DNA from 3 places in the Streptomyces sp. NPDC127197 genome. Region 3 is predicted to be linked to each of the others. Evidence: predicted binding sites of a transcription regulator. Region 3 holds the regulator's gene; each other region holds the start of a gene.

Region 1 (4,111 bases), on a different contig from region 3:
TCTGGCGTTACGCACCCCTGCTGCCCGTCCCCGCGGACGTGGCCGGCAAGCCGAACCTGAACCCGGGCTGGACCAAGCTCGTCAAGGCCGACAACCTCGCGCGCGAACTCGGCGTCACCGGCGGGCTGTACGTGAAGGACGACTCCGGCAACCCGACCCACTCCTTCAAGGACCGCGTGGTCGCCCAGGCCCTGGAGGCCGCCCGCGCCTTCGGCTTCACCACCCTGTCCTGCTCCTCCACCGGCAACCTGGCCGGTGCGGTGGGCGCCGCGGCGGCCCGCGCCGGCTTCCGCTCCTGCGTGTTCATCCCGCACGACCTCGAGCAGGGCAAGGTCGTCATGGCCGCGGTCTACGGCGGCGAACTCGTCGGCATCGAGGGCAACTACGACGACGTGAACCGCTTCTGCTCCGAGCTGATCGGCGACCCGGCCGGCGAGGGCTGGGGCTTCGTCAACGTCAACCTGCGGCCGTACTACGCGGAGGGCTCCAAGACCCTGGCGTACGAGATCTGCGAGCAGCTCGGCTGGCAGCTGCCCGACCAGATCGTCGTGCCGATCGCCTCCGGCTCCCAGCTCACGAAGATCGACAAGGGTCTCCAGGAGCTGATCAAGCTCGGGCTGGTCGAGGACAGGCCGTACAAGATCTTCGGCGCGCAGGCCGAGGGCTGCTCGCCGGTGTCGGTGGCCTTCAAGGGGGGCCACGACGTCGTCCGGCCGCAGAAGCCCGACACCATCGCCAAGTCGCTGGCCATCGGCAACCCCGCGGACGGGCCGTACGTCCTGGACATCGCGCGCCGTACGGGCGGTGCGGTGGAGGACGTGACGGACGAGCAGATCGTGGACGCGATCAAGCTGCTCGCCCGGACCGAGGGCATTTTCGCCGAGACGGCGGGTGGCGTGACGGTCGGCGTCACGCGCAAGCTGATCGAGAACGGCGTACTCGACCCGACCCTGACGACGGTCGTCCTCAACACCGGCGACGGCCTGAAGACCCTTGACGCGGTGGCCGGCACCGGCCTGACCGCCACCATCCGCCCGAACCTTGACTCCTTCCGAGAGGCTGGCCTCGCATGAGCGGGGGCGCTCCGCCGGAAGGCCGAATTCACGCTGCGGACCGGTGGGGGCTGGTCGCGCAGTTCCCCGCGCCCCTGGGGCGCTGCCCCGCCGTCCCTGTGTACTCGACCGGAGGTCACACCGCATGAGCGTCACCGTCCGCATCCCCACCATCCTGCGCACCTACACCGGCGGGCAGGCAGAGGTCGCCGCCGAGGGTGCGACCCTCGCCGAGGTCATCGCCGATCTGGAGAAGAACCACACGGGCATCTCGGCCCGCGTCCTGGACGACCAGGGCAAGCTGCGTCGCTTCGTCAACGTGTACGTCAACGACGACGACGTCCGTTTCGAGCAGGGCCTGGAGACGGCGACGCCGGACGGCGCGGGCGTCTCCATCATTCCGGCGGTCGCGGGCGGCTGACACGCTCCTGCGTTACCGTGAGTAACGCAGGTTACGCATTGTTCATCGAATTGCCCCCTCCGTGAGAGAAGCGGAGGGGGCAATTCTGTGTGATTGAGCGCGGTACAGTTGGGGAACCCGCTGCGACCCGCATGCCGGACGCATATGAGTTCCGGCTCCGCGTGCGATAAGAAGCAGCCAAACTGTGTGGCTCTTTTGCGTCTTTTATTCCCTTTATGGGGCCCGACTTGCCCTGAATTCGGGCGAATTCTCCGCAAATTCCCGACCCTCGGTGCCCAGATTTCTCGTCCGATTGACCTGTTGCAGACGGCAGTTGGACAGATACATTCAGCCGCGGTCGACGCGTTCCGGCGCACGCCCCCAACCAATGGGGGGTGAGGTCTGACCCGGATCCGCGAAGTGTGGATCTGTGCAAGGGCCAGTAATAGGGGAGTTAGGCATGGCTCAGGGCACCGTCAAGTGGTTCAACGCGGAGAAGGGGTACGGCTTCATCGCGGTCGACGGTGGTGCGGATGTTTTCGTCCACTACAGCGCGATCCAGATGGACGGATACCGCACCCTGGAAGAGGGCCAGCGGGTCGATTTCGAGATCTCGCAGGGCCAGAAGGGGCCGCAGGCGGACATGGTCCGGCTCGCGGCCAGCTGAAGCACGCGCCGACTGCAGCGACGTTCTTCTGTTCATCTTCGAAGGGCTCGCACCTCCCGGGGTGCGAGCCCTTCGGTCTGCCCGGAGGCCGACCTCAGTCCGTGGGAGGCGCTTGCACTCGGCAGGGGCGAGTGCTAATCATTGGCGTTAGCACTCTGAAGGTGAGAGTGACAAAGAAGGACCGGGTCGGTGAGGCCGCAAGCCGGGTGGGGCAAGGAACCACGAGGTGTGCGAGCCGTCCGTCGCGGGCGCCAGCGCGGTCCGGAGCAATCCACCCCAGTCCGGGAGGACCACTTCACATGGCCAAGATCATCGCGTTCGACGAGGAGGCGCGGCGCGGCCTCGAGCGCGGCATGAACCAGCTCGCGGACGCCGTCAAGGTCACCCTCGGCCCCAAGGGCCGCAACGTCGTCCTCGAGAAGAAGTGGGGCGCCCCCACGATCACCAACGACGGTGTCTCCATCGCCAAGGAGATCGAGCTCGAGGACCCGTACGAGAAGATCGGCGCCGAGCTGGTCAAGGAAGTCGCCAAGAAGACGGACGACGTCGCCGGTGACGGTACGACCACGGCGACCGTTCTCGCCCAGGCCCTGGTCAAGGAGGGCCTGCGCAACGTCGCCGCCGGTGCCAACCCGATGGCCCTGAAGCGCGGTATCGAGAAGGCCGTCGAGGCCGTCTCCGGTGCGCTGCTCGACCAGGCCAAGGAGGTCGAGACCAAGGAGCAGATCGCCTCCACGGCCTCCATCTCCGCCGCCGACACCCAGATCGGCGAGCTCATCGCCGAGGCGATGGACAAGGTCGGCAAGGAAGGCGTCATCACCGTCGAGGAGTCGCAGACCTTCGGTCTCGAGCTCGAGCTCACCGAGGGCATGCGCTTCGACAAGGGCTACATCTCGGCGTACTTCGCCACCGACATGGAGCGCATGGAGGCGTCGCTCGAGGACCCCTACATCCTCATCGCCAACTCCAAGATCTCCAACGTCAAGGACCTGCTCCCGCTCCTGGAGAAGGTCATGCAGTCGGGCAAGCCGCTGCTGATCATCGCCGAGGACGTCGAGGGCGAGGCCCTGTCGACCCTGGTCGTCAACAAGATCCGCGGCACCTTCAAGTCCGTCGCCGTCAAGGCCCCGGGCTTCGGTGACCGCCGCAAGGCCATGCTCGGCGACATCGCCATCCTCACGGGCGGCGAGGTCATCTCCGAGGAGGTCGGCCTCAAGCTGGAGAACGCGACCCTGGACCTCCTGGGCCGCGCCCGCAAGGTCGTCATCACCAAGGACGAGACCACCATCGTCGACGGCGCCGGCTCCGCCGACCAGGTCGCCGGCCGGGTCAACCAGATCCGCGCCGAGATCGAGAACAGCGACTCGGACTACGACCGCGAGAAGCTCCAGGAGCGCCTGGCGAAGCTGGCCGGCGGCGTGGCCGTCATCAAGGCCGGTGCCGCCACCGAGGTCGAGCTCAAGGAGCGCAAGCACCGCATCGAGGACGCCGTCCGCAACGCGAAGGCGGCCGTCGAGGAGGGCATCGTCGCCGGTGGTGGCGTGGCCCTGCTCCAGGCCTCCCAGGTGTTCGAGAAGCTGGAGCTCGAGGGTGACGAGGCGACCGGCGCCCAGGCCGTGAAGCTCGCGCTCGAGGCGCCGCTGAAGCAGATCGCCGTCAACGCCGGCCTCGAGGGCGGCGTCGTGGTCGAGAAGGTGCGCGGCCTGACCCCGGGTCACGGCCTGAACGCCGCGACCGGTGAGTACGTCGACCTGGTCAAGGAAGGCATCATCGACCCGGCGAAGGTGACCCGCTCTGCCCTGCAGAACGCCGCCTCCATCGCCGCGCTGTTCCTCACCACCGAGGCCGTCATCGCCGACAAGCCGGAGAAGGCCGCCGCGCCCGCCGGCGGCGGCATGCCGGGCGGTGACATGGACTTCTGATCAACTCCGGTTGATCGACCGTCCGTTGGACCGAGGGCGGCACTCCCTGGCAGCAGGGGGTGCCGCCCTC
Region 2 (4,111 bases), on a different contig from region 3:
TGCCGGGTGGCGGCCGACGTCAGTGCGCGTGGCCGTGACCGTGGCCCGCAGCCGCGGCCTCCGGCTCCTCTTCCTTCTTCTCGACGACCAGGGTCTCGGTCGTCAGCAGCAGGGAGGCGATGGAGGCGGCGTTCTCCAGGGCGGAGCGGGTGACCTTGACCGGGTCGATGACGCCGGCCTTGATCAGGTCGCCGTACTCGCCGGTGGCGGCGTTGAAGCCCTGGCCCTTCTCGAGCTCGGCGACCTTGGAGGTGATGACATAGCCTTCCAGGCCGGCGTTCTCGGCGATCCAGCGCAGCGGCTCGACGGCGGCCTTGCGGACGACGGCGACACCGGTGGCCTCGTCGCCTTCCTTGCCGAGGTTGTCCTCGAGCACCTTCACGGCGTGGACGAGCGCGGAGCCACCACCGGAGACGATGCCTTCCTCGACCGCGGCGCGGGTCGCGGAGATGGCGTCCTCCAGACGGTGCTTCTTCTCCTTCAGCTCCACCTCGGTGGCGGCGCCGACCTTGATCACGCACACGCCGCCGGCCAGCTTGGCGAGGCGCTCCTGGAGCTTCTCGCGGTCCCAGTCGGAGTCCGTGGCCTCGATCTCGGCCTTGATCTGCGCGATCCGGCCCTCGACGTCCGCCTTGTTGCCGGCACCGTCGACGATCGTGGTGTCGTCCTTGGTGACGGTGACGCGGCGGGCGGTGCCGAGGACGTCGACGCCGACCTGGTCGAGCTTGAGGCCGACCTCCTCGGAGATGACCGTGGCGCCGGTGAGGACCGCCATGTCCTGCAGCATCGCCTTGCGGCGGTCGCCGAAGCCGGGGGCCTTGACGGCGGTGGCGTTGAAGGTGCCGCGGATCTTGTTGACGACGAGGGTGGACAGGGCCTCGCCCTCCACGTCCTCGGCGATGATCAGCAGCGGCTTGGAGGAGTTGGCCTGGATGATCTTCTCCAGCAGCGGCAGGAGGTCCGCGATCGCGGCGATCTTGCCCTGGTGGATGAGGATGTACGGCTCGTCGAGGACGGCCTCCATGCGCTCCTGGTCCGTCACGAAGTACGGCGACAGGTAGCCCTTGTCGAAGGCCATGCCCTCGGTGAAGTCCAGCTCCAGACCGAAGGTGTTGGACTCCTCGACGGTGATGACACCGTCCTTGCCGACCTTGTCCATCGCCTCGGCGATCAGCTCGCCGACCTGCTGGTCCTGGGCGGACAGCGCGGCGACGGCGGCGATGTCGGACTTCTCGTCGATCGGCCGGGCGGAGCCCAGCAGGTCCTCGGAGACGGCGGCGACGGCGGCGTCGATGCCCTTCTTCAGGGCGGCCGGGGAGGCACCGGCGGCGACGTTCTTCAGGCCCTCGCGGACCAGCGCCTGGGCCAGCACGGTGGCGGTGGTCGTACCGTCACCAGCGATGTCGTTGGTCTTGGTCGCCACCTCCTTCACCAGCTGGGCGCCGAGGTTCTCGTACGGGTCCTCGACCTCGACCTCACGGGCGATGGTGACACCGTCGTTGGTGATGGTGGGGGCGCCGAACTTCTTGTCGATGACGACGTTGCGGCCCTTGGGGCCGATCGTCACCTTGACCGTGTCGGCGAGCTTGTTGACGCCGCGCTCGAGGGCGCGACGGGCGTCCTCGTCGAACTTCAGGATCTTCGCCATGACAGCGTGAGCCCTCTCGGAAATCTTGGATGAAATGACGCTGCGCCCCGGGCGCCCGGCTTCTCAGTGGTCGCGGGGGCCAGGGGCGCAGCTCAAAAACTTGAGGTGGTCTTACTTCTCGATGATCGCGAGCACGTCGCGAGCCGAGAGGACGAGGTACTCCTCGCCGTTGTACTTCACCTCGGTGCCGCCGTACTTGCTGTACAGCACGATGTCGCCGGTCTTGACGTCGAGCGGAAGGCGCTCGCCGTTCTCGAAGCGGCCCGGGCCCACGGCCAGGACGACGCCCTCCTGGGGCTTCTCCTTGGCGGTGTCCGGAATGACCAGGCCAGAGGCCGTGGTCTGCTCGGCGTCCAGCGGCTGGACCACGATGCGGTCCTCGAGCGGCTTGATGGCAACCTTGGAGCTGGCGGTCGTCACGATCCGACCTCCCCCTTCGGAGATCTCACGGGGTTAACTGTCTGAGGTGGCGACCAGGTCGATCCGTCGTCGCGGGTGCCGGACCTGCCCGTCGCTTTGTTGGCACTCTCCTGTGTCGAGTGCCAGAGCCGAGACTATGACCGGGGTTAGCACTCGGTCAAGCGGAGTGCCAATTGCCGTGCGGCGCGGCGCGGGGTTTCTGTGGCCGACGGTTGTTCGGTGCCCTGCGTCGGAGCGACCCGGGGGCTGCTCCCCAGCCCCCTACAGGTAGTCCTCCAGCCGTCCCACCGTCAGGCCCGCCTGCTGGATCAGGCGCAGCAGGTGGGTCGTGCGGGACCGCAGGGTCGGGGTGGGGGTTTCTGTTGCGGGGACGGAGATGATGTCGCCGGGGTGGAGGCGGGGGGCTCCGTCGGTGTACGCGAGGGTGTCGGCGTTCATGGTGGCGCGCCAGAGGACCACGGCGGCGATGCCGCAGTCGGCGGCGGCGCGCAGGGTGGTCGTGTCGTACGTGCCGTAGGGCGGGCGGAAGAGGCGGGGACGGATGCCGAAGCGGGACCGGAGTTTGTTCTGCTGGCCGCAGATCTCGGCGCGTTGACCGGCGTACGGCAGTCCGCGCAGGGCGGCGTGGTCGAGGGTGTGGTTCTGGACGCTAGCACCGACCGAGCGCAGGCGGGCGAAGTGGCCGTAGCCCGGTCCGACGACGCTGTCCGTGAGGAACATGCTGACCGGCAGGCGCAGTTCGCGGACCATGTCGACGAACCGCGGGTCCTTCTCGGCGCCGTCGTCGTAGGTCAGGAAGACGACCTTGTCGCGGGTCCGGACGCGGTCGACGACGGGTGGGAGGCTGCCCGGGCGCCGGGAGGGGAGCGAGAGGGACGGCTGTGGGGCCGGAGCCAGGGGGGCGGTCAGGCCCCAGCGGACGTGGGCCGGGGCTTCCGAGGGCGAACCGGGGGCTCCCGCCCGGTCCGACGGCCCCTGGGCGGAGCGCTCGGCGGGGGTGACGGTCAGGGCGCAGCCGGTCAGCAGGATCAGCAGCAGTGCGGGGCCGGCCAGCCGTCTGCGCCTGGGGCCTGTCCGGCGGATCAGGTCGCAGACGCGGGGTCTGGCACGCCCTTCTGCGGCGTTGTCGTCAGTCGCCGACTCCCCATCCGCCGAACAGGCCCTGGTCACAGGTAGTCCTCCAGCGGGGCCACCGCGTACCCCTGGGCCGTGACCTTGTCGAGGAACCGGCGGATCATGTCGGGCATCGTGCCTTCCCAGTCGTCCCGGCCGCGGAAGTGGCTGAGGACGATGTCGCCGGGGTGCAGGTCCTGGTCCCATTCGCGGTAGTCCCAGTGGTCGACGAACACCTCCTCGTTCCAGAGGGGGGCGTACTTGATGCCGCAGGCCTTGGCGGCGTGCAGGGTGTCCTTGTTGTAGTTGCCGAAGGGCGGGCGGAAGAGGAGCGGGCGTTTGCCGTAGCGCTTCTCGATGACGTCCTGCATGCCGCAGATCTCGCGCTTCTGGTCGTCGTAGGAGAGGCCGGGCAGGTACGGGTGGTTCAGGGTGTGGTTGTTCAGGGCCACACCGTTGTCCTGCATCCGCTTGAAGTAGGCGTAGTCCTCGCTGACCAGGTAGTCGCTGAGGAAGGCCGTGTACGGGACATCGAGGTCGTTCATCATCCGCAGGAACGCCGGGTCCTTCTCCGCACCGTCGTCGATGGTGAGGAAGACGATCTTGTGCTGGGTGGGGATGGTGGTGAAGACCGGCGGGAGGTCGTCCTCGAGGTGGCCGTCGACCTCGAAGCCCTCACGCGTCGTGATCCTCGGCTTCTTCACCGGGGGTGGCGGCGGCTTGAGGGGGACCTCCTTCAGACCCCAGCGCTTCGCGGCGGCGGCGCGGACGGCGTACTCGGCGCGGAGTTTGGCGGCGTAGCCGTCCAGGGCGCGGGCCGGGGGCGCCTTGAGCGGCGGGGGCTGGCCGGGAGCGGGCGGCACCTCCGAGCCGCCCTGCACGCAGCCGGAGGCGATGGCGGCGAGGGTCAGTGCGGCGACCGAGGCCCTG
Region 3 (4,111 bases):
CACTGCGTCGGCGCCGGCCCGCTCGATGGCGCGGGCCTCGTCGGGCGTGGTGGCGGTGACCAGGGTGAGGGTTCCGGCGCGGCGCAGGGCGTCCAGGACCTCGCGGCTGGGGCAGCCGAAGTGGAAGGAGACCACCGGCACCGGGTTGTCGAGCAGCACCGCGAGCTTGACGTCGTAGCCGTCGTCCCGCCCGCTGTCCGGATCGCCCAGCTCGGCCTCGTACCAGGCGGCCTCGCCGGCCAGCTGGTGGGCGTAGACGTCCACGGCGGCCGGCTCGGCGTACTCGGGCTGCGGCATGAACAGGTTCACGCCGAAGGGACGGCCGGTGAGTCCCCGCAGCTGCTTGATCTCCTGGTACATGCCGTCGGCCGTCTTGTACCCGGCGGCCAGAAACCCGAGCCCGCCCGCCTCGGACACGGCAGCCGCAAGCTGCGGCACGGAGACGCCGCCCGCCATGGGGGCCTGCACGATCGGAAGCGGGAAGAGATCGGTCAGTGCGGAGGACATGACGGCATGTTGTCACGTCCTCCGAACAAGTCCGAATCCGGCCGCCCGTCTGGCATAGGCCAACGGCAACGCGGACCCTCAGCGCCCGTTGAACGCATCCTTGAGCCGCGAGAACAGCCCTTGCTGCCCCGGCTGGAACTGCCCCTGAGGCCGTTCCTCGCCGCGCAGCTTGGCCAGCTCCCGCAGGAGGCGCTCCTGCTCGGGGTCGAGCTTGGTCGGGGTCTGGACCTCGACGTGGACGACCAGGTCGCCACGCCCGCCGCCGCGCAGGTGCGTGACGCCCCGCCCGTGCAGGGGGATCGACTGGCCGGACTGGGTGCCGGGGCGGATGTCGACCTCCTCCATGCCGTCGAGGGTCTCCAGCGGCACCTTCGTGCCGAGGGCCGCCGCCGTCATCGGGATCGTGACCGTGCAGTGCAGGTCGTCGCCGCGGCGCTGGAAGGTCGGGTGCGGCAGCTCGTGGATCTCGACGTACAGGTCACCGGCCGGACCGCCACCGGGGCCGACCTCGCCCTCGCCGGCGAGCTGGATCCGCGTGCCGTTGTCGACACCGGCCGGGATCTTCACCGTCAGCGTCCGACGCGACCGCACCCGGCCGTCGCCCGCGCACTCCGGGCACGGGTTGGGCACCACGGTGCCGAAGCCCTGGCACTGCGGACACGGCCGGGAGGTCATGACCTGCCCCAGGAACGACCGCGTGACCTGCGACACCTCACCGCGACCGCGGCACATGTCACACGTCTGGGCGGAGGTCCCCGGCGCCGCGCCCTCACCACTGCACGTGGCGCACACGATGGCCGTGTCGACCTGGATGTCCTTCGTCGTACCGAAGGCCGCCTCGTCCAGCTCGACCTCGATACGGATCATCGCGTCCTGGCCCCGGCGCGTACGCGAGCGCGGCCCGCGCTGCGACGCCGTACCGAAGAACGCATCCATGATGTCCGAGAAGTTCCCGAAGCCGCCCGCACCGAAGCCGCCGGCGCCCGCGCCGCCGCTCTGCGAGAGCGGGTCGCCGCCGAGGTCGTAGACCTGCTTCTTCTGCGGGTCCGACAGCACCTCGTAAGCGGCGTTGATCTCCTTGAACCGCTCCTGCGTCTTCGGATCGGGGTTGACGTCCGGGTGCAGCTCGCGAGCGAGCCGCCGGAAGGCCTTCTTGATCTCTTCCTGCGACGCGTCGCGGCGCACGCCGAGAACGGCGTAGTAATCCGTGGCCACTTACGACTCCGCCAGGATCTGTCCGACGTACCGTGCCACTGCGCGTACCGCTCCCATCGTTCCCGGGTAATCCATGCGGGTCGGTCCGACCACGCCGAGCTTGGCGACTGCCTCGCCGCCCGAACCGTAGCCGACCGACACCACCGACGTGGAGGTGAGTCCCTCATGGGCGTTCTCGTGCCCGATGCGCACGGTCATGCCCGAATCCTTCGCCTCACCAAGCAACTTGAGGAGCACGACCTGCTCCTCCAGCGCCTCCAGCACCGGCCGGATGGTGAGGGGGAAGTCATGTCCGAAGCGGGTCAGATTGGCGGTGCCGCCGATCATCAGCCGCTCCTCGGTCTGTTCGACGAGCGTCTCCAGGAGGGTGGAGAGTACCGTCTGGACCGTGCCGCGGTCCTCGACTTCGAAGGCCTCCGGCAGATCCTGCACCAACTGCGGCACGTCCGTGAAACGCCGGCCCGCGACCCTGCTGTTGAGCCGTGCCCGCAGATCCGCCAGGGACGACTCGCCGAACGGTGCCGGGCAGTCGACCATACGCTGCTCCACCCGGCCCGTGTCCGTGATCAGGACCAGCATCACGCGCGCGGGAGCCAACGACAGCAGCTCCACGTGCCGCACCGTGGACCGGGTCAGTGACGGATACTGCACCACCGCGACCTGCCGCGTGAGCTGCGCGAGCAGCCGCACGGTCCGGGCCACCACATCGTCGAGATCGACGGCACCGTCGAGGAAGTTCTGGATCGCGCGCCGCTCCGGCGCGGTCAACGGCTTGACCTCGGCCAGCTTGTCGACGAAGAGCCGGTAGCCCTTGTCCGTCGGGATGCGCCCGGCGCTGGTGTGCGGCTGGGCGATGTACCCCTCGTCCTCCAGGGCCGCCATGTCGTTGCGGACGGTCGCCGGGGAGACGCCGAGGCTGTGCCGCTCGGTGAGGGCCTTGGAGCCGACCGGCTCCTCGGTACCGACGTAGTCCTGGACGATGGCGCGCAGCACCTGAAGCCGTCGTTCACTGAGCATGGCGCACACCTCCAGCACGTCGTCCCCTTGGCGCTCCCCCTGGCACTCGGCGCATGCGAGTGCCAGCCTTACCCGGCCCAGTGTACGGCCGTCGGGTACGGCCCGGGCAAGGCCGGTCCTGCGAGGTCGTGGCATGCGGGCGCCTGGGGCTAGCGTCGCCGTATGACGGTGACTTGGGAAGAGCTCGGGTGGGAGCGGCTGGCGGCCGGTGTCGGCCGGTGCCGCCTGCCCGGCTGGGACTGCACGGTGGGGCTGGTGGTCGGCCGGGGCGCGGCGCTGCTGATCGACGCCGGGTCGAGCCTTGCGGAGGGGGCCCGGCTGCGGGCGGAGGCGGAGGAGCTCGCCGGGCACCGTGTGACCCATCTCGCGCTCACCCATCCCCACTTCGACCATGTCTTCGGGGCGGCCGCGTTCGCGGGTGCGGAGGTGTTCGGGGCGGTCGGTGTGGACGCCGTGCTCGGCGGGCGGCGCGGCCGCGAGGAGCTGCGCGCGGACGCCGTCCACAACGGCCTCGACGCGGATACGGCGCAGGAGGCGGCCGACACCCTGGTGCCGCCCCGGCATCATGTCAGCGGCGAGTGGACCCTCGACCTGGGCCCCGACCGCCAGGTCCTGCTGGCCAACGTAGGCCCCGCCCACACGGCCCACGATCTGGTGGTGCTGGTCCCGGGTGACCCGGAGGTGGTCTTCTGCGGTGACCTGGTCGAGGAGTCCGGCGAACCGCAGGCGGGCTCCGACGCCGTACCGTCCCACTGGCCCGCCGCCCTGGACCACCTGCTCGACCTCGGCGGCGCGGACGCGCTGTACGTGCCCGGACACGGAGCGGTGGTGGACGCAGCGTTCGTACGGCGGCAGCGCGACGCCCTGGCGACGCGTTTCGGCGTGTCATAGGCACCGCCCGCCGGCTTCTCCTATCGTCATCCGAATGCGCCCGCCCGTCTCCCGCCACCACCCCTCCAACGAGGGCCCTTCGGGCCCGCACCCCCGTTCGTACTCTCCGGACCTGACCCCGCCGTGGAAGAAGCCCCAGCCCGTCCCGGAGGTCCCGGCCGAACCCGGCCTGGTGGTCGAGGAACCCGGCACCGGATTCTGCGGCGCGGTGATCCGCTGCGAGGCGGGCACGGTCACCCTGGAGGACCGCTTCGGCAAACACCGGGTGTTTCCGCTGGAGCCACGCGGGTTCCTGCTGGAGGGCCGGGTGGTGACGTTGGTGAGACCTGCTTCCCGTCCGGTACGTCCCACCCGTACGGCATCCGGTTCGGTCGCCGTCCCTGGCGCACGCGCGCGCGTGGCCCGCGCCGGCCGCATCTATGTCGAGGGCCGGCACGACGCCGAGCTGGTCGAGAAGGTCTGGGGCGACGACCTGCGCATC

Evidence for each region. Region 3 encodes HrcA, which represses chaperone genes, less so after heat shock. Its sites were predicted from a motif close to TTNGCACTCNGNNNNNCNGAGTGCNAA; they were not measured.
Region 1: the regulator HrcA is predicted to act here: its motif matches at 2,231-2,257, upstream of groL (chaperonin GroEL).
Region 2: the regulator HrcA is predicted to act here: its motif matches at 2,215-2,241, upstream of groES (co-chaperone GroES).

Annotation. Positions count from the first base shown of each region.
Region 1 covers NZ_JBHXVG010000010.1:156,894-161,004, reverse strand. The annotation lists gene thrC (threonine synthase) at 1-1,073, shown strand, start outside; gene ACFVJQ_RS18200 (MoaD/ThiS family protein) at 1,198-1,473, shown strand; gene ACFVJQ_RS18195 (cold-shock protein) at 1,913-2,119, shown strand; gene groL (chaperonin GroEL) at 2,419-4,041, shown strand.
Region 2 covers NZ_JBHXVG010000002.1:489,103-493,213, forward strand. The annotation lists gene groL (chaperonin GroEL) at 20-1,648, opposite strand; gene groES (co-chaperone GroES) at 1,760-2,068, opposite strand; gene ACFVJQ_RS04870 (polysaccharide deacetylase family protein) at 2,330-3,151, opposite strand; gene ACFVJQ_RS04875 (polysaccharide deacetylase family protein) at 3,235-4,111, opposite strand, start outside.
Region 3 covers NZ_JBHXVG010000013.1:64,558-68,668, forward strand. The annotation lists gene ACFVJQ_RS21510 (nitronate monooxygenase) at 1-507, opposite strand, end outside; gene dnaJ (molecular chaperone DnaJ) at 586-1,722, opposite strand; gene hrcA (heat-inducible transcriptional repressor HrcA) at 1,723-2,739, opposite strand; gene ACFVJQ_RS21525 (MBL fold metallo-hydrolase) at 2,902-3,630, shown strand; gene ACFVJQ_RS21530 (DUF3097 domain-containing protein) at 3,665-4,111, shown strand, end outside.